DNA from 2 places in the Pseudonocardia sp. ICBG601 genome. Region 1 is predicted to be linked to the other one. Evidence: predicted binding sites of a transcription regulator. Region 1 holds the regulator's gene; the other holds the start of a gene.

Region 1 (10,596 bases):
CCGCGACTCCGCCTACGCCAGCTGGGTGTCGATCTCGGTGGGCTGCAACAACACCTGCACGTTCTGCATCGTGCCGTCGCTGCGCGGCAAGGAGCGCGACCGGCGCCCCGGCGACGTGCTCGCCGAGGTGCAGACCCTCGCCGCCGACGGCGTGCTCGAGGTGACCCTGCTGGGGCAGAACGTGAACGCCTACGGCTCGGACATGGGTGACCGGCAGGCGTTCTCGAAGCTGCTGCGGGCCTGCGGCGAGGTCGAGGGGCTGGAGCGGGTGCGGTTCACCAGCCCGCACCCGCGCGACTTCACCTCCGACGTGATCGCCGCGATGGCGCAGACCCCGAACGTCTGCCCGCAGCTGCACATGCCGCTGCAGTCCGGCTCCGACGACGTCCTGCGCCGGATGCGCCGCAGCTACCGCTCGGAGCGGTTCCTGTCGATCCTGGCCGAGGTGCGGGAGTCGATCCCGCACGCGGCGATCACCACCGACATCATCGTCGGCTTCCCCGGCGAGACCGAGCAGGACTTCCAGGACACCCTCGACGTCGTCGAGCGGGCCCGGTTCGCCGCGGCGTTCACCTTCCAGTACTCGAAGCGCCCCGGGACGCCCGCCGCGGACCTGCCCGACCAGCTGCCCAAGGCCGTCGTGCAGGAGCGCTACGAGCGCCTCGTCGCGCTGCAGGAGCGGATCTCCTGGGAGGAGAACCGCAGGCAGGAGGGCACCGAGGTCGAGCTGCTGGTGTCCACCGGCGAGGGCCGCAAGGACGCGGCGACCGCCCGGCTCACCGGCCGCGCCCGCGACGGGCGGCTCGTGCACTTCGCGCCCGGGGACGCGACCGGCATCCGGCCGGGTGACATCGTCACCGTCCGGATCGACCGCGGTGCCCCGCACCACCTCGTCGCCGACGGCGGCGTGTTGACCCACCGCCGCACCCGCGCCGGCGACGCCGCCGAGGCCGGCGAGCGCCCGTCCGGGGCACCCACCACCCTGGGACTGCCCGCGTTCGGCGCCCCGGTGCCCGAGCCGGCACCCGCCGCGCCGTCCTGCGGCGTCCCCGCCACCACCGGAGGTACCCGATGAGCGACGTGTCCCCGGAGACCCGCGCCGAGATCGACCGGGCCGGGCGCGGTGTCGCCCGCCGGATCGACCCGGGCGCGCGCGCCATGCTGATCGCGGTGGCGATCGTCGCCGCCGTCGCCGCGCTGCTGCTGCCGTGGGTGGCGGGCACCCCGGGCTGGCAGGTGCTGGCCTCCGGCACCTCCGGGCCGCTGCCGACGCTGTTCTCGTTCACGATGACCGGGTTCGCCGTCGTGGTGTCCGCGGCCGCGCTGCTGACCCGGCTGTGGGCGCTCGCGTGGCTCGCGGCCTTCGGCTGCGGGATCTCCTCGGTGAACGGGCTGTGGGCGATCTGGTCGCAGCAGACCGGCGCCGAGGCCGGCCCCGGGTTCGGGATGGTCCTCGGCGTGATCGCGGTCGTGCTGCTGACCTTCGTGTGGGCGGGCGCCGCGCTGCAGCGCGACTGACCCCTACCGCTCGTCGACCGCCTGCTCGGCGGCGGTCAGCCACTCCCGCCACTGCGCCGCCTGCGCACGGGCCTGCTCGGCGCGCCTGCCGTCGCCGGCCGCCTCGGCCTTCTCCGCCTGCGCCTCGAACTGCTCGACCCGCACCCGGAACTGCTCCACGCGGGCCTGGGCCTCGGGGTCGGTGCGGCGCCACTGCGCGTCCGCGGCGGCGGCGACCTTGTCCTCGATCCCGCGCAGCCGCCCCTCCAGGGTGCGGATCTCCTCGCGCGGGACCTTGCCGATGGCCTCCCAGCGCTCCTGGACCTCGCGCAGCCGGGCCCGTGCGCCGTCCGGGTCGGACAGGTCGATCGTCTCGGCCTCGGCGAGCAGGGCCCGCTTCGCCTCGGCGTTCTCGGCGAACTCGGTGTCGCGGGCGGAGAAGTGTTCGCCACGGCGGGCGAAGAAGCGGTCCTGCGCGCCGCGGAAGCGGGCCCACAGCGCGTCGTCGGCCTCGCGGTGGGCGCGGCCCGCGGCCTTCCACTCGGTCATCAGGTCGCGGTAGGCGGCCGCGGTCGCGTTCCACTCGTCGGAGTCGGCCAGGGCCTCGGCCTGGTCGACGAGCTCCTCCTTGCGGGCCTTCGCCGTGACCCGCTGACGGTCGAGGTCGGCGAAGTGCGAGCCGCGCCGCCGGTTGAACGCCTCACGGGCCTTCGAGAAGCGCTTCCACAGCTGCTCGTCGGTCTTCTTGTCGACGCCGCGGACGGTGCGCCACTCGTCGAGGATCGCCTTGAACCGGTCCCCGGCCTGCTTCCACTGCGTGGAGTCCGCGGCCATCTTCTCGGCCTCGACGGCGAGCGCCTCCTTGCGGGCGACGGCGTCGTGCCGGGCGCGCTCGCGCTCCTCCTTCGCCGCGCTGACGCCCTGCTCGGCCCGGCCGACCAGCTCGTCGAGCCGCTCGCGCAGGGCGGGGACGTCCCCGACCACGTGCGCCTCGCCGAGGCCCTCGCGCAGCGCGGTGAGCGCGGTCAGCGACGCCTTCGCGTCCCCGCCGCCGGCGATCCGCGCGGCGAGCACCTCGGTCTCGGTGACCAGTGCGTCGAACCGCTTCGCGTAGTGCTCCAGGCCCTCCGCGGGCGGTCCGGCCTGGTAGGAGCCGACGACCCGCTCGCCGTCGGCGGTGACCAGGGTGATGGTCCCGTCGTCGTCGGCGCGGCCCCAGCGGCCCGGGTCACCGGCCGCCGAGGGCACCGGCGACGGCAGCGCGGCGGGCGGCGCGGGCGGTGCGACCGCGGCCGGGGTGGGCGCGGGTCGCGCGGCGGGCGGCGGTCCGGGCCGCGGGCCGGGCCGGGGCGGCCCCGGCTTCGGCGGGGTGGGCCGGGTGGGCTCGGCACCCTGTCCTGCAGCGTCGGTCGCGTGGGTCTCGGACACCGGTAGGTCCTCCTCGTTCGGCCCGCCGCGGGGGCGGGCGCCCCGGTGCGGATGTCCGTCCGGGGCCGTGCGCGCACCGGGCCCCTCGCGCGGTGCGGAGGCCGGAACGGCGATTCAAGCAGGTCCACCGCCCTCGGGGGAACCGCGTGCCCCCCGGCCGGGTACGGGCGTCGCGGCGGGGGAGCGCTGATTACCCTCGGATCCCGTGCCCGCCGCGATCGCCGTCCTGCCCCAGCCCCCGCTCCTCGTCCCCGCCCTGAGCGGCGACGCGGCGGTCGAGACCGAGGGGCTGCGCGAGGCCGTCGCCACCGCCGTGGCGGGTCTGGCCGCGGCCGCGGACAGCTGGGTCGTCGTCGGCGCCGATCCCGGCGGGCGGCGCACCGTCGCCCCGGGTACCCGGGGCACCTTCGCCGGCTACGGCCGCGACGTCCCCGTCGCGCTGCCCGGCCCGGACGGCCCCGACGAGGGCGCGGAGCTGCCGCTCCCGCTGCTGGTCGCGGCCTGGGCGGCGGCGCCGGCCGGGGTCGGGTCGGCGCGCGGCGAGCTCGTCGCGCCGGACACCCCGGCCGCCGACTGCCTGGCGCTGGGCGCGGAGCTCGCCGGTGAGGGGGTCGGGCTGCTCGTCGTCGGTGACGGCGCGGCCAAGCACACCGCGAAGGCCCCCGGCGGGTTCGACGGCCGCGCCGAGGCGTTCGACGCCGTCGTCGCCGCTGCGTTCGACGCCGGTGACCCCGAGGCGCTCGCCCGGCTCGACCCGGACGGCGCCGCCGCGCTCTGGGCGTCCGGCCGCGCGCCGTGGCAGGTGCTGGCCGGTGCCGCGCGCGGGCGGGCCTGGACGGCGGCGCACCGGCACACCTCGATGCCCTACGGCGTCGCCTACCACGTGGCGCTGTGGGAACCGGCGTGAGCGCCCCTCCGTCGACGGCACCGCCGCTGGTGGTCGTGGTCGGGCCGACCGCGACCGGCAAGTCGGACCTGGGCCTGGAGCTGGCGCTGGCGCTGGACGGGGAGGTCGTCAACGCCGACGCGATGCAGCTCTACCGCGGCCTGGACGTCGGCACCGCGAAGCTCGCCCCGCACGAGCGGCGCGGCGTCGTCCACCACCAGCTCGACGTCCTCGACGTCACCGAGACCGCCTCGGTCGCGGCCTACCAGCGCGAGGCCCGCGGGGTCGTCGAGGAGCTGCGTGCCGCCGGGCGCACCCCGGTGCTCGTCGGCGGCTCGGGGCTCTACGTGCAGGCCGTGCTGGACGAGCTGGAGTTCCCGGGCACCGACCCGGAGCTGCGCGCCGCGCTGGAGGCCGAGCTGGAACGCGACGGGTCCGGCGCGCTGCACGCCCGCCTCGCCGCGGTCGACCCGGCCGCCGCGGAGCAGGTGCTGCCCTCCAACGGGCGGCGGATCGTCCGCGCGCTCGAGGTGATCGCGCTGACCGGCCGGCCGTTCCGGGCGACGCTGCCCGGCGCGGGCACCCCCCGCTACGACGCCGTGCTGTTCGGCGTGGACCGCGACGTCGCCGAGCTCGACGAGCGCGTCGCGCTGCGGGTGGACCGGATGCTCGACGACGGTCTGGTCGACGAGACCCGCGCCCTGCTCCGCCACGGGCTGGCGCAGGGCCGCACCGCGTCCCGCGCGCTGGGCTACCGGCAGGTGATCGAGGCCCTCGACCGCGACCCCGCCCACCCCGACCTCGCCGGCGTCCGGGAGGAGACGGTCCGGGCGACCCGGCGGTTCGTGCGCCGCCAGCGCTCCTGGTTCCGCCGCGACCGCCGCATCCACTGGCTCGACGGCGCCGACCCGGACCTGGTGGCCTCGGCGCGCGCGGTGCTCGCTCGTAGGCTGGTGGCATGACCGGCGGTATCGCGTTCAGCAAGGGGCACGGCACGCAGAACGACTTCGTGGTGCTGCCCGACCCGGACGCCGCGCTCGACCTCACCCCGGCCCGCGTCGCCGCGCTGTGCGACCGCCGCCGCGGCCTCGGTGCGGACGGGGTGCTGCGGGTCGTGCGCTGGGCGAAGCTCGCCGGGGAGCCCGGCGTCGGTGAGCCCGCCGACGGCGTCGAGTGGTTCATGGACTACCGCAACGCCGACGGCTCGCTCGCCGAGATGTGCGGCAACGGCCTGCGCGTGTTCGCCCGCTACCTGCACGAGCGCGGCTGGGCCACCGGCGGCCCGGTCGGCACCCGCAACGGGGTGCTCGACACCGCGGTCGGGCCGGACGGGGTCTCGGTCGGGCTCGGGACGGTCGGCGTCGGCCCGGCGTCGGTCGCCACCAGCGGCGACGCGCGTTTCGACGGCATCGCCCTCGACGTCGGCAACCCGCACCTGGCCTGCGTCACCGCGGCCGACCCGGACACCCTCGACCTGACCCGCGCGCCCTCGTTCGACCCGGCGCTGTTCCCGAACGGGGTGAACGTCGAATTCCTGACCCCGCTGGACGGTCCCGCCGACGGCGGCCGCATCCGGATGCGGGTGCACGAGCGCGGGGTGGGGGAGACCCGCTCCTGCGGCACCGGGACCGTCGCCGCCGCCGTCGCCGCGCTGCGGCACGCCGGGCACCCCGCCGGCGACGTGCAGGTCACCGTCCCGGGCGGGCTGCTGCGGGTGACGGTGGAGGCGGGTACCGACGAGCGGACCGGGCCCACGACGCTGCACGGCCCGGCCGTGCTGCTCGCGTCCGGGGAGCTGGACCGCGCGTGGTGGGACGCGCCCGCCTGAGCATCGCGAATCCGGGCGGACACGGGCCCCGCGACGTGGGAGGATGGCGTCAAGATGACTGATGCCCACACGCACCCCTCCGTGACCCCCTCCACGTCGAACCCGGTTCCGACGGGTGGCGAGCTCGACCTGGAGGAGCGCACGTCGCTGCGCCGGATCCACGGGCTGTCCACCGAGCTCACCGACATCACCGAGGTCGAGTACCGCAAGCTCCAGCTGGAGCGGGTCGTGCTCGTCGGCGTCTGGACCGAGGGCACGGCCGAGCAGGCCGAGAACTCGATGACCGAGCTGGCCCGCCTCGCCGAGACCGCCGGTTCCGAGGTGATGGACGGCCTCGTCCAGCGCCGCTCCAGCCCGGACCCGGCCACGTTCATCGGCTCCGGCAAGGTCGAGGAGCTGCTCGGGACCGTCCGCGCCACCGGCGCCGACACCGTGATCTGCGACGGCGAGCTCTCGCCCGGCCAGCTCCGTCAGCTGGAGGAGCGGCTCAAGGTCAAGGTCATCGACCGGACCGCGCTGATCCTCGACATCTTCGCCCAGCACGCCCGTTCCCGGGACGGCAAGGCCCAGGTCGAGCTCGCGCAGCTGTCCTACCTGCTGCCGCGGCTGCGCGGCTGGGGTGAGGCGCTGTCCCGGCAGGTCGGTGGCCGCGCCGCGGGCGGTGTCGGTATCGGTGGCCGTGGCCCCGGTGAGACGAAGATCGAGCTGGACCGGCGCCGGATCCGCGCGCGCATGTCGAAGCTGCGCCGCGAGATCGGTGCGATGCGCCAGGTCCGCGAGACCCAGCGCGGCAGCCGTCGCCGCAACGAGATCCCCTCGGTCGCGATCGTCGGCTACACCAACGCGGGCAAGTCGAGCCTGCTCAACCAGCTCACCGACGCCGGGGTGCTGGTGCAGGACGCGCTGTTCGCGACGCTGGACCCGACCACCCGCAAGGCGCAGACGCCCGACGGGCACGACTACACCCTCACCGACACCGTCGGGTTCGTGCGGCACCTGCCGCACCAGCTCGTCGAGGCGTTCCGCTCCACGCTGGAGGAGGCCGCCCGGGCCGACCTGCTGGTGCACGTCGTCGACGGGTCCGACCCGCTGCCCGACGACCAGATCGCCGCGGTCCGCCAGGTGCTCGTCGAGGTCGGGGAGGCCGCGGGCGACACGATGCCGCCCGAGCTGCTCGTGATCAACAAGACCGACGCGGCCGGTGACCTCGCGCTGGCCCGGCTGCGGCACGCCCAGCCGGACGCGGTGTTCGTCTCCGCGCACAGCGGCGCCGGGATCCCGCAGCTCCGGGAGCGCATCGCCGAGCGCCTGCCGCGCCCGGAGTACGAGGTCGACCTCCTGCTGCCCTACACCGAGGGTGCGCTGGTCGCGCGGCTGCACGACGACGGCGAGATCCTCGCCGAGGAGCACACCGCCGACGGCACCCGGATCCGGGCGCGGGTGAAGCCCGAGCTGGGCACCGCGGTGCTGCCGTTCGCGGTGGCGGGCTCGGCCCTGCCGACCGGGACCGGCACCGACCTGCCGGCGACGGCGGCGGGCCACTGAGCGTCCCACCGGCCGGGCGAGCGGGTCCCGGGGTCGTGGCCCGCCGCCTGACCGCGGTCCTCTGCCTGTCCGGTGCGCTCACGGGTGCGGCCGCGCCGCCGCCCGGGGCGACCCCGGTCTGCTCGATCGACGACCCGCGGCTGGAGGAGCTGTCCGGGCTGGTCGCCGAGGGCCCGCCCGGCGCGGCCCCGCAGCGCTACCACGCCATCGTCGACGGCGGCGGGACCGCGCGGGCGTTCACCCTGGACCCGGCCGGCTGCGCGGTCACCGGCACCCGGCAGGCCGACGTCGCGGTCACCGACGTCGAGGACCTCGGCCTCGGACCGGGCGGGGAGCTCTGGCTCGCCGACACCGGCGACAACGGGGCGCAGCGCGGGTCGGTCCGGCTCGTCGTGCTGCCCCCGGTCGGGCCGCCACGGGTGCACGACCTGATCTACCCCGACGGTCCGCGCGACGTCGAGGCCCTGCTGGTCGGCGACGACGGCGTGCCCCTGCTGGTCGACAAGACCACCGGGGCCGCCGGGGTCTACCGGCCCGCCGCTCCGCTGCGCGACGGCGGGGACCCCGTGGAGCTGCGCCGGGTGGCCCAGGTCGTGCTGCCCTGGTCCGGCACCGGCGGCGGGCCGCTCGGGGCCGCCGGGTCGCGCACGGTCACCGGCGGCGGGGTCTCGCCGGCCGGGGCCGAGGGCGGGCGCGCCGCCGTGCTGCGGACCTACACCGACGCCTGGGTGTTCCCGCTGCCCGCCGGCGGACCGGCGACGGCGGACGCGCTGGTCGAGGCCCTGGGCGGGGCACCGCTGCCGGTGCCGCTGCCGGGGGAGGCCCAGGGTGAGGCGGTCGCCCCGGACGGCCGGGGCGCGTTGCACTCCGGGAGCGAGGCGCGGGGCCTGACCGCGGCGGCGATCACGGTCGTCCCGGGCGCGGTGACCGCGGCGACCGTTCCGCGGGCACCGGTCGTGCCCCAGCCCGCCGAAGTGCCGGAGTACCGCACGTACCCGTCGTGGCTGCCCGCCGCGGGCGGGGCCGCGGCGCTCGGGACGCTGCTGGTCGCCGGCGCCGTCGCGATGTCCCTGCACGGACGGCGCCGCCGGTCCCGCTGACCGCGGGACGGGGCGCCGTCCGCGACGGTCAGAGGCGGCGCAGGACCGCCACGACGCGGCCGAGGATCGACGCGTCGTCACCCGGGATCGGGTCGTAGGCGTCGTTCGCGGGCATCAGCCAGATGTGCCCGTCCTTGCGGCGGAACGTCTTCACGGTCGCCTCGCCGTCGATCATCGCGGCCACGACCTCGCCCTGCTCGGCCACCGGCTGCTGGCGCACGACGACCCAGTCGCCGTCGGTGATCGCGGCGTCGACCATCGAGTCGCCCTTGACGTTGAGCAGGAACAGCGTGCCCTCGCCGACGATCTCGCGCGGCAGCGGGAACACGTCCTGCACGGCCTGCTCGGCCAGGATCGGGCCACCGGCGGCGATGTCGCCGATGAGCGGCACGAACGCCGGCGCCGGCCGCGCGGAACGCAGGTCGGCGGTGTCGGTGTCGGAGTCGGTCCCGTCGGTACCGGCGATCTGCTCCGGGCTGCGGACGTCGACCGCGCGGGTGCGGTTCGGGTCGCGCCGGAGGAAGCCCTTGCGCTCCAGGGTGCGGAGCTGGTGGTGCACCGACGAGGTGGACGTGAGGCCCACCGCGTCACCGATCTCGCGGACGCTGGGCGGGTAGCCGTACCGGTCCACCCAGTCCCGGATGACGGCCAGGACCTTCTTCTGCCGCGGGGTCAGGCCGCGGGTGTCGGCCGCGGGGTCGGGGAACTCCCGGACCTTCGCGGATCCCCGGTCCGCGGCGGTGCCGGTCACGCCGGGACCACCGTGTCCGGTGTCGTCCGCTGCCATCGCATTCGCCTCCTCGGGGTACTTACGGCGACGACCCTAGCCGCCGCGGGCCCGTTCGCCAAACATGCGTTCGAAGTCGCCCGGGGCGTGTCGTGGATTCCGTCGGGCCGCGGTGGTACAACATCGCACAGGCGTTCGATCGAACACTGGTTCGATCGAACGCGGTCCGCGTCGCCGCCCGGCCGCGCGGGGGAGACCGGCAGCGGGAACGGCAGCGGGGGTGGCGATCGTGGGTACGGCGGTCATCGGGGACGTGACGGTCATCGGGCGGGTCCCGGTGCGCACCACGACCGACGGGGTGCGTCCCGGCCCGGCGCCGGGCGTCGTGCGCCGTGCGGTGGCCGCGTCGGGTGTCCTGCTCGCCTCGGCGGCCGCGGTCGTCGCGCTCGGGGTGCTCGCCGACGTCGCGGTCGCCACCCAGGGCCCGGCCGGGCCGCCCGCGGTCGGCGCACCACGCTGAGAACGTCCCGGCACGGGCGACGACCTGCGGGAACGCAGTTGTTGTCGGTGCCGGGTGCTACACCGCTCGTACGCCCGTTCGACCGGGCTCGGGGAAGGGCCGGTCGGGAGCGGGGGAGACGAGACCGTCCGGGGGACGGGCGGTCCGACGGCAGGAGGAACCATGCGAGAGCTCGACGAGCGGATCCGCGACCACGGCGCGGTCGGCTGCCTGACCGGCGCCCCGGCGCCCGGCACCCCCACCTCGCGCGCCCGGCGCGCCGCCCGGGAGCGGGTGCGGGCCGCCGACGGCCTCGCTGGTGCGGCCGGTGCCGGCTCGTCGGCCGCCGCCCGCGCGGCCCACCGGTGGGCCGCCCACGGGGCGCGCGAGCGCGCACTGACCGAGTCGGTCGCCCGCCATCCCGCCGCCCGTTCCCGGCGCACCCCGGTGCCCGGTCCCTCGGGGGCCGGTCCCGCCGGCGGTCCGAACCTCGCCGTCCGGACGCCCCGCTGCACCACCGCGGACCCGGCCCCGGGGGCGACGGCGACCCTGACGCGGCCCGCACCGGCCGCGGCGCCGGCCCGTACGCGGTCGGTGGCCGTGCCGGCACCGCGCACCGTCCGTCCGCCGTCCCGGCGCTGCCTGGTCCCGGCGCGCCCGCGCCCGGCCCGCAGCCGCGCCCGCGGTCGCCTGGAGCGGTTCCTCACCGGGGTCGCGGCCCTGCTGTGCGCGACGACCGCGGTGGTGGCGCTCGGGCTGCTGGGCGACGCGGCGGCGGGCTGGAACGCCCCCGCGGCCGCCGTGCCGTCGGTCGGCGCCGTGCGCTGACCTCGGCCGGCGCCGCGCCCGGGGCGCGCACGGCTGTGCGCCGCGCGGCGGGGCGGTCCGAGGTGGTGACGGTGCGGAGCGGCGGACGCCGTGTCGGCGTGGCATCGGGTGACGGCGTGCGCGGGGATGGCGCACGGGTGTCGGGGCGCGGTCGCCGGGATGTCGTCGGAGGAGTCGGCGACGTGCCGCCGGGCGCGTCCGCAGGGCGTGTCCCCGCATCGGGTGGCCGCCGGTCGCGGTCCCTGCGGCGCGACGGAC
Region 2 (10,596 bases), on a different contig from region 1:
ATGCCGCGCCCGGTCAGCCGCGGCAGCCACGACCCGCCGTGCGGGCTGCCGAACTCCACGACCCGGCCGCCCGGGCGGACCAGGCCGGCGCGGGCGAGCCGACCGACCGAGCGGTCGCTCTGCTCGGCCATCGCCCGCGGTTCGACGCCGTGCAGCTCCTCGGCCACCGCGGCGTCGGTCTGCAGCTGGGCGAGACCGCAGCCGGCGCACAGCCACATGCGCAGCGGGGCGGCCGGGTCGGGCAGCGGGGCGTCCCGCGCGGGCATCCGGTCCCACGGCGGCTGCTCGCCCAGGTCGAGCACGACCGCGCCCGCGGCACCGCCACAGGCACGGCACCGGGTACCCGGCGTCGGGTCGTCGGTCATGCGCCACCCCTTCGTCGCAGCAGTACTAGCTCCGATAGTAGATACGGGGGCTGAAAGCCCGCTGTGAACCCGATCGGAGCAACGTGGACTCGCGCAGCGTCACCGGGGCCGAGGCCGCTCGTTGTCGTCTCCGGTACCCCAACCGCAGCCCATCGCGCGCCCGTCGCACGCGGTGACCGGACCCGAGGGAGGTCGAGTGGACGTCGTACGGACCGTGGTGCCCGGCGCGCTGCTGCTCGACCCGACCGCCGCCGACGCGTCCGGCCCGGACCTCACCGCCTTCACCGTGCGACGACGGCGCCGCCCGGCCCGCGACGCCGTGCTCGGCCTGTTCGGCCATCCCGGCGACGCGGTGCTGCTCGGCGTCCCCCGCGGCAGCGGCTACGCCGTCGTCATCGACGCCCGGCCGGACGCCGACACCTTCGGCCGGCTCGCCGTCGCCCTGCTCGAGGGCCCGCAGCGGCTGCTCGTCCCGCCGGGCTGCCTCTACGGCGTCCAGTCCGTCGCGAGCGGGACCGTCGTCGAGCTGCGCAGCGCCACCCGGCTCCCGCGCCGGGAACGCTTCGACGTCGACCCGGACGACCCGGACCTCGCGGTCCGCTGGCTCCGCCCCCGGCCGTCCCGGACACCGGGGACGGCACGCTCGTGGGCCGCGCTGATCGCCCGCCTCGGGGCCCCCGCGGGCCCCCGCCGGGACCGCGTCTCCCTCTGGTGACCCCGGGCCCCGTCCCCGGTGTGAGGACGGGCGCATGTGAGCCGGGCGGCCCGGTCGGCGAGATCACGAATCGGTCACGTAACGTCGGTACCAGGCCGGATCGACGACGCCCCGCGCCGGACGGCGGCACGACCGTGTCTGCCGGGACGTGGACACGAGGGGTTTCCGAGGTGCTGAGCGAGCGCGAGAACCGTCGACTGCACGAGATCGAGGTGCAGCTGCGACTGACCGACCCGCGACTGGTCCGCCGGTTCTCCGCACTGAACGCCGCACTGCACGCCCCGGCCCGCCACGGCGGACGGCTGCTCGCCGGGTTCGCCCGCGACCGGCGCACCGTGCACGGCTCGGGCCCGTTCCCGACGATGCTGCTGGGGATCGCGCTGGTCGTGCTGCTGCTCGGTGCCGTGCTGGTGAGCGTGCCGGTCGTCGTCGCGGGGATCCTCGTGGCCGGCCTCGCCCTGGCCGTCGCGGCCACCACCGGGCCGCAGGCGCACCCCGGGACCGCCTGACCCGGCACCCCCGCACCGCGCACCGCGCGGTGCCTCCCCGGCGGAACCGCGCAGTGACCGGTGCCTCCCCGGACGGACGGGGTGGCCGTGGCGCGCGGTCGCGCGACCGGCGGCCTCAGCCGTGGGCGAGGTCGGAGAACCGGCTGTAGTGCAGCTGGTGGGCGACGGTGATCGTCGTGGTCGGGCCGTTACGGTGCTTGGCCAGGATCAGGTCGGCCTCACCGGCACGCGGGTCGTCCTGCTCGAACGCGTCGGGGCGGTGCAGCAGCACCACCATGTCCGCGTCCTGCTCGATCGAGCCGGACTCACGCAGGTCCGACAGCATCGGCCGCTTGTCGGTGCGCTGCTCGGGACCACGGTTCAGCTGGCTCATGGCCACCACCGGGACCTCGAGCTCCTTGGCCAGCAGCTTGATCTGCCGGGAGAACTCCGAGACCTCCTGCTGACGGGACTCGACCTTGCGGCCCGAGGTCATCAGCTGCAGGTAGTCCAGGATGATCAGCTTCAGGTCGTAGCGCTGCTTCATCCGGCGCGCCTTGGCCCGGATCTCCATCAGCGTCAGGTTCGGCGAGTCGTCGATGTAGAGCGGCGCCTCGGAGATCTCCGACATCCGCCGCGCCATCCGCGTCCAGTCCTCGTCCGACATCCGGCCGGCGCGCATGTCGGCCAGCCGGATCCGGGCCTCCGCGGACAGCAGACGCATGACGATCTCGGACTTGCTCATCTCCAGCGAGAAGAACGCGCTGGTCATGCCGTTCTTGATGGAGCAGGAGCGGGCGAAGTCCAGACCCAGGGTCGACTTGCCCAGACCCGGCCGGGCCGCGACGACGACCATCTGGCCCGGGTGCAGACCGTTGGTGACCTGGTCGAGGTCGGCGAAGCCGGTCGGCACACCCGTGGACTGGCCGCCCCGGGAGGCGATCGCGTCGATCTCGTCCATCGTGGGCTGGAGGAGCTCCTCCAGCACCGTGTAGTCCTCGGTGGTGGTGCGCTCGGTGACCTCGTAGACCGCGGCCTGGGCCCGGTCCACCGCGTCGTCGACGTCGCCGCCGTCGGCACCGTGGTAGCCGAGCTGCACGATCCGGGTGCCGGCCTCGACCAGCCGCCGCAGGACCGCCTTCTCGCCGACGATCTCGGCGTAGTACGCCGCGTTCGCCGCGGTGGGCACGGTCGCGATGAGGGTGTGCAGGTAGGGCGCGCCGCCGAGGCGGACGAGCTCACCGCGCCGCTGCAGCTCCGCCGAGACGGTCACCGCGTCCGCGGGCTCGCCACGGCTGTAGAGGTCCAGGATCGTCTCGTAGACGGTCTGGTGGGCGGGCCGGTAGAAGTCCTCCGGCTGCAGGACCTCCACGACGTCGGCGATCGCGTCCTTGCTCAGCAGCATGCCGCCGAGCACCGACTGCTCGGCCGTGAGGTCCTGCGGGGGCTGACGGTCGAACGTGGCGCCCTCGCCGGGTCCGGAGGCCTTCTCGCCGTCACGGACCGCACGGGGCTTGTTGCCGGGACGATCGTCCGTCAGAGCCATACGCAGCGTCACCCCCGGTGGACACAGTACCGAACGCACGTTCGACGCGCGAGTGGTACGTGCTGCCCACCCGCGACCGTCGTCGGTGATCTGCCGGCCGGCGCGGTGCCCGACGGACCGCGGCGGGCGCGGCCCGGGGAGCAAGGCGCTCGCGTACCGGTACGGCCGACACTAGGTCGGCCGTACCGCCCGTGGCGAACCGGCCTGGTGATCGAACTGGGGATGAACTGTGCACGGATGCCGCCCGTCCCGGGACCGTGCTGGGGACAACCTGGGGACAGCGCAGCGGAATGGGCCGTCTGCGCAGGTCAGAGGCATACTCACAGCTGTGGACAACTTTGCTCTGGCGTGTCGTCGCACGCCGCGTACGGGCGTGTCGGAGCGCCCGGCGGACCGCTCACCGCCCGGCGCGTCCACAGGCCCGCCCGACGAGTGGGTCGTCACCGCACGGCGTGTCGGCTGCGTGACAAGGCATCCGGTGTGGGGTCGTCCGATCGGTGTCGATCGTCCATCCGGGACTGCGCACCGTGTGCACGACGCCCCTCCGGCCGGCCCCGGACACGCGAAAGGGCGGCGCCCGGAGCACATGGCTCCGGACACCGCCCTGTTCACGCTCGGTGGTCGTACGACCACCGGACCGCTCAGCTCGCGACGACCGCGATCGGCAGCTCGGTGGTGACCTCCGGGTGCAGGCGGACCTGCACCTGGTGCTTGCCCAGGGTCTTGAGGTGACCCGGGACGTCGATGCTGCGCTTGTCCAGCAGCGGGCCGCCGGCCGCCTTGACGGCGTCGACGACCTGGGCCGGCGTGATCGAGCCGAACAGACGGCCGGTGTCGCCGGCCTTGGCCGGGACGGTCACGTTGATGTTGCGCAGCTGCGAGTCGACCTGCTGGGCGTGGCCCAGGTCGCGGATCTCGCGGGTCTTCTGGGCCCGGCGGATCTGCTCCACCTGCTTCTCGGCGCCACGGGTGGCGACGACCGCGAGCTTGCGCGGGAGCAGGTAGTTGCGGCCGTAGCCGTCCTTGACCTCGACGATGTCACCCGGGGCACCCAGGTTCGGGACGTCGGCGTTGAGGATGAGCTTCATGTGTCTCCCCTTCCTCAGCGAGCGGTCGAGGTGTACGGCAGCAGGGCGACCTCACGGGAGTTCTTCACCGCGACGGCGACGTCCCGCTGGTGCTGCCGGCAGTTGCCGGTGACCCGACGGGCACGGATCTTGCCGCGGTCGGAGATGAACTTCCGCAGCAGACCGGTGTCCTTGTAGTCGATCAGCTGGGCCTTGTCCTTGCAGAAAGCGCAGACCTTCTTCTTCGGCTTGCGCACGATGGCCTTGGCCATGGTGGTGCTCCTGGAGATCGTCCTCCGCCCGTCACGGGCGGAGAGGTACGTGGATCAGAAGGGGGGCTCGTCGTCGGACGCGGCGCCACTGCCCGCGGGCGGGGCCGAACCCCAGGGGTCGTCATAGCCGCCGCCGGAGTTGCCTCCACCGCCGGAACCGCCGCCCTGTCGGGCGCCACCGCCGCCGCCACCGTCGTAGCCACCGCCGCCGCCACCGAAGCCACCGGAGCCTCCGCCCCGGTTGACCTTGTTGACCTTGGCGGTCGCGTAGCGCAGGGACGGGCCGACCTCGTCGACCTCCATCTCCACGACGGTGCGCTTCTCGCCTTCCTTGGTCTCGAACGACCGCTGGCGCAGACGACCCTGGACCACGACGCGCGCGCCGCGGGTCAAGGACTCGGCGACGTTCTCCGCCGCCTGGCGCCAGATGTTGCAGCGCAGGAAGAGCGCCTCGCCGTCCTTCCACTCGCCGGACTGGCGGTCGAAGGTGCGCGGGGTGGACGCCACGGTGAAGTTGGCGACCGCGGCGCCGGACGGGGTGAACCGCAGCTCGGGATCCGCCGTCAGGTTGCCCACGACGGTGATGACGGTCTCGCCGGCCATGACGGCTCCAATCAGCCGGCGGCGGGCGCCGGCGTGCGGGTGACGTCCTTGCGCAGGACCTTGGTGCGCAGCACGGACTCGTTCAGACCCAGCTGGCGGTCCAGCTCGGTGACGGTGGCCGGCTCAGCGGTGATGTCGAGGACCGCGTAGATGGCCTCGCCCTGCTTCTTGATCTCGTAGGCCAGGCGGCGCTTGCCCCAGACCTCGATCTTCTCGACCGATCCGCCGTCGTTCTTCACGACGGTGAGGAACTGCTCCAGGGACGGCTGCACAGTGCGCTCGTCCAGGCCGCCGTCGAGGATGACCATGACCTCGTAATGACGCATGAGAACCACTCACCTCCTATGGACTCGAAACGGTCACGGCCCGGACGGCCGTGACAGGAGGTTCTCAGTGCACCCCGACAGTTTCCGGCGGATGCGCGGGAGCTGCGGGGATGCCGGTACAGCCTAGCAACGGCCGTTCCGGCCCCGACCTGCGGGTACGCGGTTCCCCAGATCGCTGGGATGGGTTCGGGCCGTGCCCGCGGAGACGCTGGTCGTCGTACGGGTGCCCGGTCCGCGGGCGCCGACGACCACGGGGGAGAGCTCGTGTCCGGCACCACCCACTTCCGCAGCCACGCCTGGATCCTGTCCGGGCTCATGAACACACCGGGGATCCTGGTCCTGGCCGACGGACGGCTGTCGTTCGTCGCCGACACCGGCCCCGTCTTCGACGAGCCGCTCGACGCCGTCACCGACGTCCGTTTCCCCTGGTACGAGTTCGGCGGGGGCTTCCGCGCCACCGTCGCCGGGCAGCGGCGGCGGATCGCGCTGGTCCGCCCGAACGGCGCCGACACCGCGACCGCGGCCCTGTTCGACACCGCCGTGGGCGAGGCGTTCGTCGCGAGCCGGGCGGTGCACGACATCGCCACCGGGCGCACCGCGGGGAAGTCCTGGCGGGCGCTGCTGACCGGCGGTGCGGCGTGAGCGCGCCGCGGGTCCTCGCCGCGCTCGTGGCGGCCGCGGGGCTGCTGGCGGCGGCGGGCTGCTCCTCGTCGGTGCCGCGCGACCAGGTCGCCTCGACCATCGCGACCCAGCTGGGCGGGCAGGGCGTGGCGATCGACGCCGGCACCGTGACCTGCCCGTCCGACCTGGCCGCCGAGGTCGGGCGGACCCTGCGCTGCGAGTTCACCACCGGCGGCCAGCCGGTCGACGCCGTGGCCGCGGTCAGCGCCGTCGACGGCGGCACGGTGAACTTCGACATCACCACCGAGGCCCGGCCGGTGTCGCCGGAGGTGCTGGCGAGGACCGTCGGTGAGCAGGTCACCGCATCCATGGGCCGGCCGGTCGAGACCACGACCTGCGACGGCGAGCTGGCCCCGCGCCCCGGCGCCGTGCAGACCTGCACCCTTACCGTCGGCGGCGAGCAGCTGCCGGCCCGGGTGACCGTGACCTCGGTGGAGGGCGGCCTGGTGAACTTCTCGATCGCCGACGCCTGACCGGCGGCCGACGGCTGTCGGGGGTCCTCGCTACCGTGCCCGTATGCAGATCGGAGCACACGTCCGCGACGCCGAGGACCCCCTGGCCGCGGCCGCCGAGGTCGGCGCCGAGGTGATCCAGCTGTTCCTGTCCGACCCGCAGGGCTGGAAGAAGCCGCCGCCGCACCCACGGGCGGCGGAGCTGGCCGCGTCGGACGTCGCGGTGGTGGTGCACGCGCCCTACACCGCGAACGTCGCGTCCACGAACAACCGGATCCGCATCCCCAGCCGCAAGATCGTGCAGCAGCACCTGGCCGGGGCCGCCGAGGTCGGTGCGTTCGGCCTGGTCGTGCACGGCGGGCACGTCACGAAGGACGACGACCCGGCCGTCGGGATCGACAACTGGCGCAAGTTCGTCGAGCGCCAGGCCGGGGAGCACGGCTTCGACGTGCCCGTCCTGATCGAGAACACCGCGGGCGGGGACAACGCCATGGCCCGCCGGTTCGACGCACTGGGCCGGCTGTGGGACGCGGTGGGCGAGTTCGGCGTCGGGTTCTGCCTGGACACCTGCCACGCCTTCGCCGGCGGCGAGGAGCTGGCCGGGATCGTCGAGCGGGTCCGGGGGATCACCGGGCGGATCGACCTGATCCACCTGAACAACTCGCGCGACGCGTTCGACTCCGCCCGCGACCGGCACGCCAACATCGACGACGGGACGATCCCGCCGGACGAGCTGGCCGCCGTCGTCGCGGCGGCGGGGGCGCCGGTCGTGGTGGAGACCCCGGCCGAGGGGCAGGCCCGCGACATCGCGTTCCTGCGGGAGCACACCTGAGGCGGGCTCAGGCGGTAGGACCCTGGCGGTGAGCGGGCCGCCCGGATCGGCCCGAGCAGCGGAACGGGAGCGCCCCGTCCGTGGCACCGCCGAGGTCGGCCGGCCGCTCGGCGACGCCGGCCCCGCCGTGGGTGACCGCGCCGTCCCGACCGGCGACGGGCACCGCCCGGCCGCGCCCCGGGACGTCGGTCGGGTTCCTCAGCGCCAGGCGAACACCGGCTGCTCCAGGTGCGCGACCCGCGTCGCGCGCCCGTGCAGGACGACCTCGCGGAACTGGTGGAGCACCGCGCCGGTGGGGGCGTGGACGTAGCGGTCGAACAGCGGCACCTGGATCACCGGGGCGTCGGACTCGGGGATCGTGAGGAACCGGGGCTCGTGGTCGATCTCGGCCAGCGGCGGACGGTGCAGCTCGGCGACCTCGTCCGGGTTGGGCGTCGGCTCGCCCGCGCCGCCGGCCCACAGCACGACCGGGGTGATGACGTAGCCGGAACGGGTCGGGTAGTCGTCGAGCAGGCCGAGCACGCGGTCCGGTCCGAGCTCGAGCCCGATCTCCTCGGACACCTCGCGGCGCCCCGCCTGCTCGGCGGTCTCACCCGGGTCGAGCCGCCCGCCCGGAAGGGCCCACTGCCCGGAGTGCGCCCGCAGCGACCGGGCGCGCCGGGTCAGGACGAACGCGACCTCGTCGGCGAGACGGCCGTCGCCGGTGGCACCGGGGACCGGCAGCAGCGTCAGCGTGACGGCGGCGGCCCGCTTCCCCGCCCGGTCCGCCTCCGACGCGGCCCGGCGCTCGGCCGGGGGGAGCGTCGTCAGCGCCGCCTCGACACGCTCCCGCAGCTGGCGCTGCACCGGTTCCGGGACCACCACGTCGTCGGCCATGCACCGATCGTCGCACCCGCCCGGGCGCCGCACAGGTTCCGTCGCCGCCACACACGTCACACCCTGTGCGGCGCCACCACACCCTGTGCGGCGCCCGGCACCCGGCGCACGCGGTCGGCGCCCGGCCCTACGGTCGGCGCCCGACGGCACGGGCGGCGAGAGGCACGGGCGGTAGGCGGCACGGGCGGTAGGCGGCACGGGCGGTAGGCGGCACGGGCGGTAGGCGGCACGGGCGGTAGGCGGCACGGGCGGTAGGCGGCACGCCGCCGTCGCGCCGGTGCGCGCCGCACAGGCCCCGGTGCGCGCCGGCCGGGACGACCACGACGCCTGCCGTCGCACCCCGGGCGAGGTCGCCGCACCCGCCGCAGAGGGTGCGGCGACCGCACGAGCGGTGCGTCGACGTCACCAGGGGTGCGACGAGCGTCGGGGAACGGCGACCGCGGGAGAGTGCCCCGACCGCGAGGGGGTGCGGCGACCGCACGACAGGTGCGGCGACCGCCGGGGGTGCAGCGACCGGCACGACAGGTGCGGCGACCGCAAGGGCGCAACAACTGCCCGGGCGCGGCCACCGCACAACGGGTGCGGCGACGCGAGGAGCAGCCGCGGTTCAGTCCGCGGGGTCGCGCCGGGGGCGGGCCGCCCGGGACGGCCACGGCTCGGGTGCCGCCGCGCGGCCGGAGCGGCCGGAGCCCGCGGAACCGGCCGCGCCACCGGACGGGGACGTCCCGCCGGACCGAGTCGCACCGCCGGACCGGGTCACGCCGCCGGACCGAGTCGCGCCACCGGACCGGGACGCCCCGACGGAACCGGTGGCGCCGGAACCGCCGCCGTCCCCTCGCCGACGCCGCCCGCCCCGTGCGGGCACCGCCACGGCGGACGCCGCAGCGGCGGGCACGGCGGGAACGCGGGACCGGGAGACCCGCGGGCCGACCGGCCACACGGGCTCCGGGTCCCGGCCGGGGTCGGTGCCGGGCCGCAGGATCTGCCGGACGACGAGCACGCACAGCGCGACCACCACGGCGTCGCGGACCAGCACGGTCACCAGGAACGGCTCCGGCGGCAGTCCCTTGTTCGCGACACCCAGGTACTGGAACATCCGCGGCACCCAGACCAGCGCGTCGACGACCATCCACGCCAGCAGCAGCCGCCAGCGTGGCAGGGCGAGCACCGCGAGCGGGACCAGCCACAGCGAGTACTGCGGGCTCCACACCTTGTTGACCAGCAGGAACGCCGAGACCGTCAGGAACGCCAGCTCGGCGACCGCGGGCGGGCGCGGCGCGCGCAGCGCGAGCCAGGCGATCGCGGCGAACGCCAGCACCATGAGGACCGCGGTGACGGTGTTGAGCACGGTGGGGGACTGCCCGTCGCCGAGCGGGCCGTCGAAGCCGGACCAGCCGGTGAACCAGTACAGCGAGTACCAGATCGAGTCCGGGTCGGCCGGGCGCGTGCGGTTGAGCAGGAAGAACTCGACCCAGCCGCGCGGCCAGGCCAGCGCGACCGGGAGGTTCACCGCCACCCAGGCGAGGACCGTGGCGCCGATCGTCCACGCGGCTCGCGGGAGGCCGCCGTCGGCGCGGCGTCGCCAGCCGACGAGCAGCACCGGCAGCAGGAACAGCAGCGGGTAGAGCTTCGCCGCGCCGCCGATCCCGAGCAGCACCCCGGCCCAGACCGGACGGTCTCGGCGCAGCGCGAGCAGCGCCCCGGTCGCGAGCGCGACGGTGAGCGTGTCGAAGTTGGTGAACGCGTGCACCGCCACCAGCGGGGACAGCGCGACCAGCGCGGCGTCCCACGGACGTTCCGGGCGGAGCATCAGCACCGCCCACACCACCACCAGCCAGGCCATGGCCAGCCAGATCGCGGTGACGTCGAAGTAGACGACGACGTCGAGCGCGGTCGGCAGCGGCAGCCGCTCGGCCAGCCACTGCCAGCCGTCGGTCAGCTGCGCGTTGAGGTACTGGAACATCCCGGTGACCACCGGGTACTCCATGTACCGGGCGGTGCGGGAGCCGTCGGCGGCGGTCTCGAACCAGGCGTCGCGGTAGGGGACGGCGTCGTCGGCGAGACCTTCCAGCCCGTAGAGCGGGACGGTGTCGGAGTAGCACATCGCGACGTACTGACGGTCGTTGCGCCAGTCCAGCGCGAGCGCACCGTCGGGGGTGCGGTACTGCTGCAGGCAGGCCGCCTTGCCCAGCCAGCCCAGCGCCAGCACGACGACGGCGAGCAGCAGCACCACCCGCAGCGGGGTCCACCAGCGCGACCGTCCGACGAGTGCGTGCCGGCCCAGCGGGCCGCCGACGACCCGGCTGGCGGCGCGCGCCAGCGGCTCGGTCCAGGTCGGGATCTCCCGGTCCCGGACGCCCGCCCCCGGCGCGT

Evidence for each region. Region 1 encodes LexA, which represses DNA repair genes until DNA is damaged. Its sites were predicted from a motif close to CGAACACGTGTTCG; they were not measured.
Region 2: the regulator LexA is predicted to act here: its motif matches at 3,145-3,158, upstream of dnaB (replicative DNA helicase).

Annotation. Positions count from the first base shown of each region.
Region 1 is NZ_JAHLJA010000002.1:838,509-849,104, forward strand. It holds gene miaB (tRNA (N6-isopentenyl adenosine(37)-C2)-methylthiotransferase MiaB) at 1-1,075, shown strand, start outside; gene KPL57_RS03940 (hypothetical protein) at 1,072-1,518, shown strand; gene KPL57_RS03945 (DUF349 domain-containing protein) at 1,522-2,757, opposite strand; gene KPL57_RS03950 (hypothetical protein) at 3,131-3,832, shown strand; gene miaA (tRNA (adenosine(37)-N6)-dimethylallyltransferase MiaA) at 3,829-4,773, shown strand; gene dapF (diaminopimelate epimerase) at 4,770-5,639, shown strand; gene hflX (GTPase HflX) at 5,694-7,184, shown strand; gene KPL57_RS03970 (hypothetical protein) at 7,220-8,284, shown strand; gene lexA (transcriptional repressor LexA) at 8,313-9,071, opposite strand; gene KPL57_RS03980 (hypothetical protein) at 9,301-9,531, shown strand; gene KPL57_RS03985 (hypothetical protein) at 9,694-10,338, shown strand.
Region 2 is NZ_JAHLJA010000148.1:686,166-696,761, forward strand. It holds gene KPL57_RS32400 (class I SAM-dependent methyltransferase) at 1-365, opposite strand, end outside; gene KPL57_RS32405 (dTDP-4-dehydrorhamnose 3,5-epimerase family protein) at 562-1,080, shown strand; gene KPL57_RS32410 (DUF3040 domain-containing protein) at 1,251-1,589, shown strand; gene dnaB (replicative DNA helicase) at 1,705-3,114, opposite strand; gene rplI (50S ribosomal protein L9) at 3,756-4,202, opposite strand; gene rpsR (30S ribosomal protein S18) at 4,217-4,453, opposite strand; gene KPL57_RS32430 (single-stranded DNA-binding protein) at 4,508-5,056, opposite strand; gene rpsF (30S ribosomal protein S6) at 5,068-5,382, opposite strand; gene KPL57_RS70475 (hypothetical protein) at 5,647-6,024, shown strand; gene KPL57_RS70480 (DUF4333 domain-containing protein) at 6,021-6,536, shown strand; gene KPL57_RS32450 (deoxyribonuclease IV) at 6,580-7,347, shown strand; gene KPL57_RS32455 (CoA pyrophosphatase) at 7,546-8,223, opposite strand; gene KPL57_RS32460 (glycosyltransferase family 87 protein) at 8,831-10,596, opposite strand, start outside.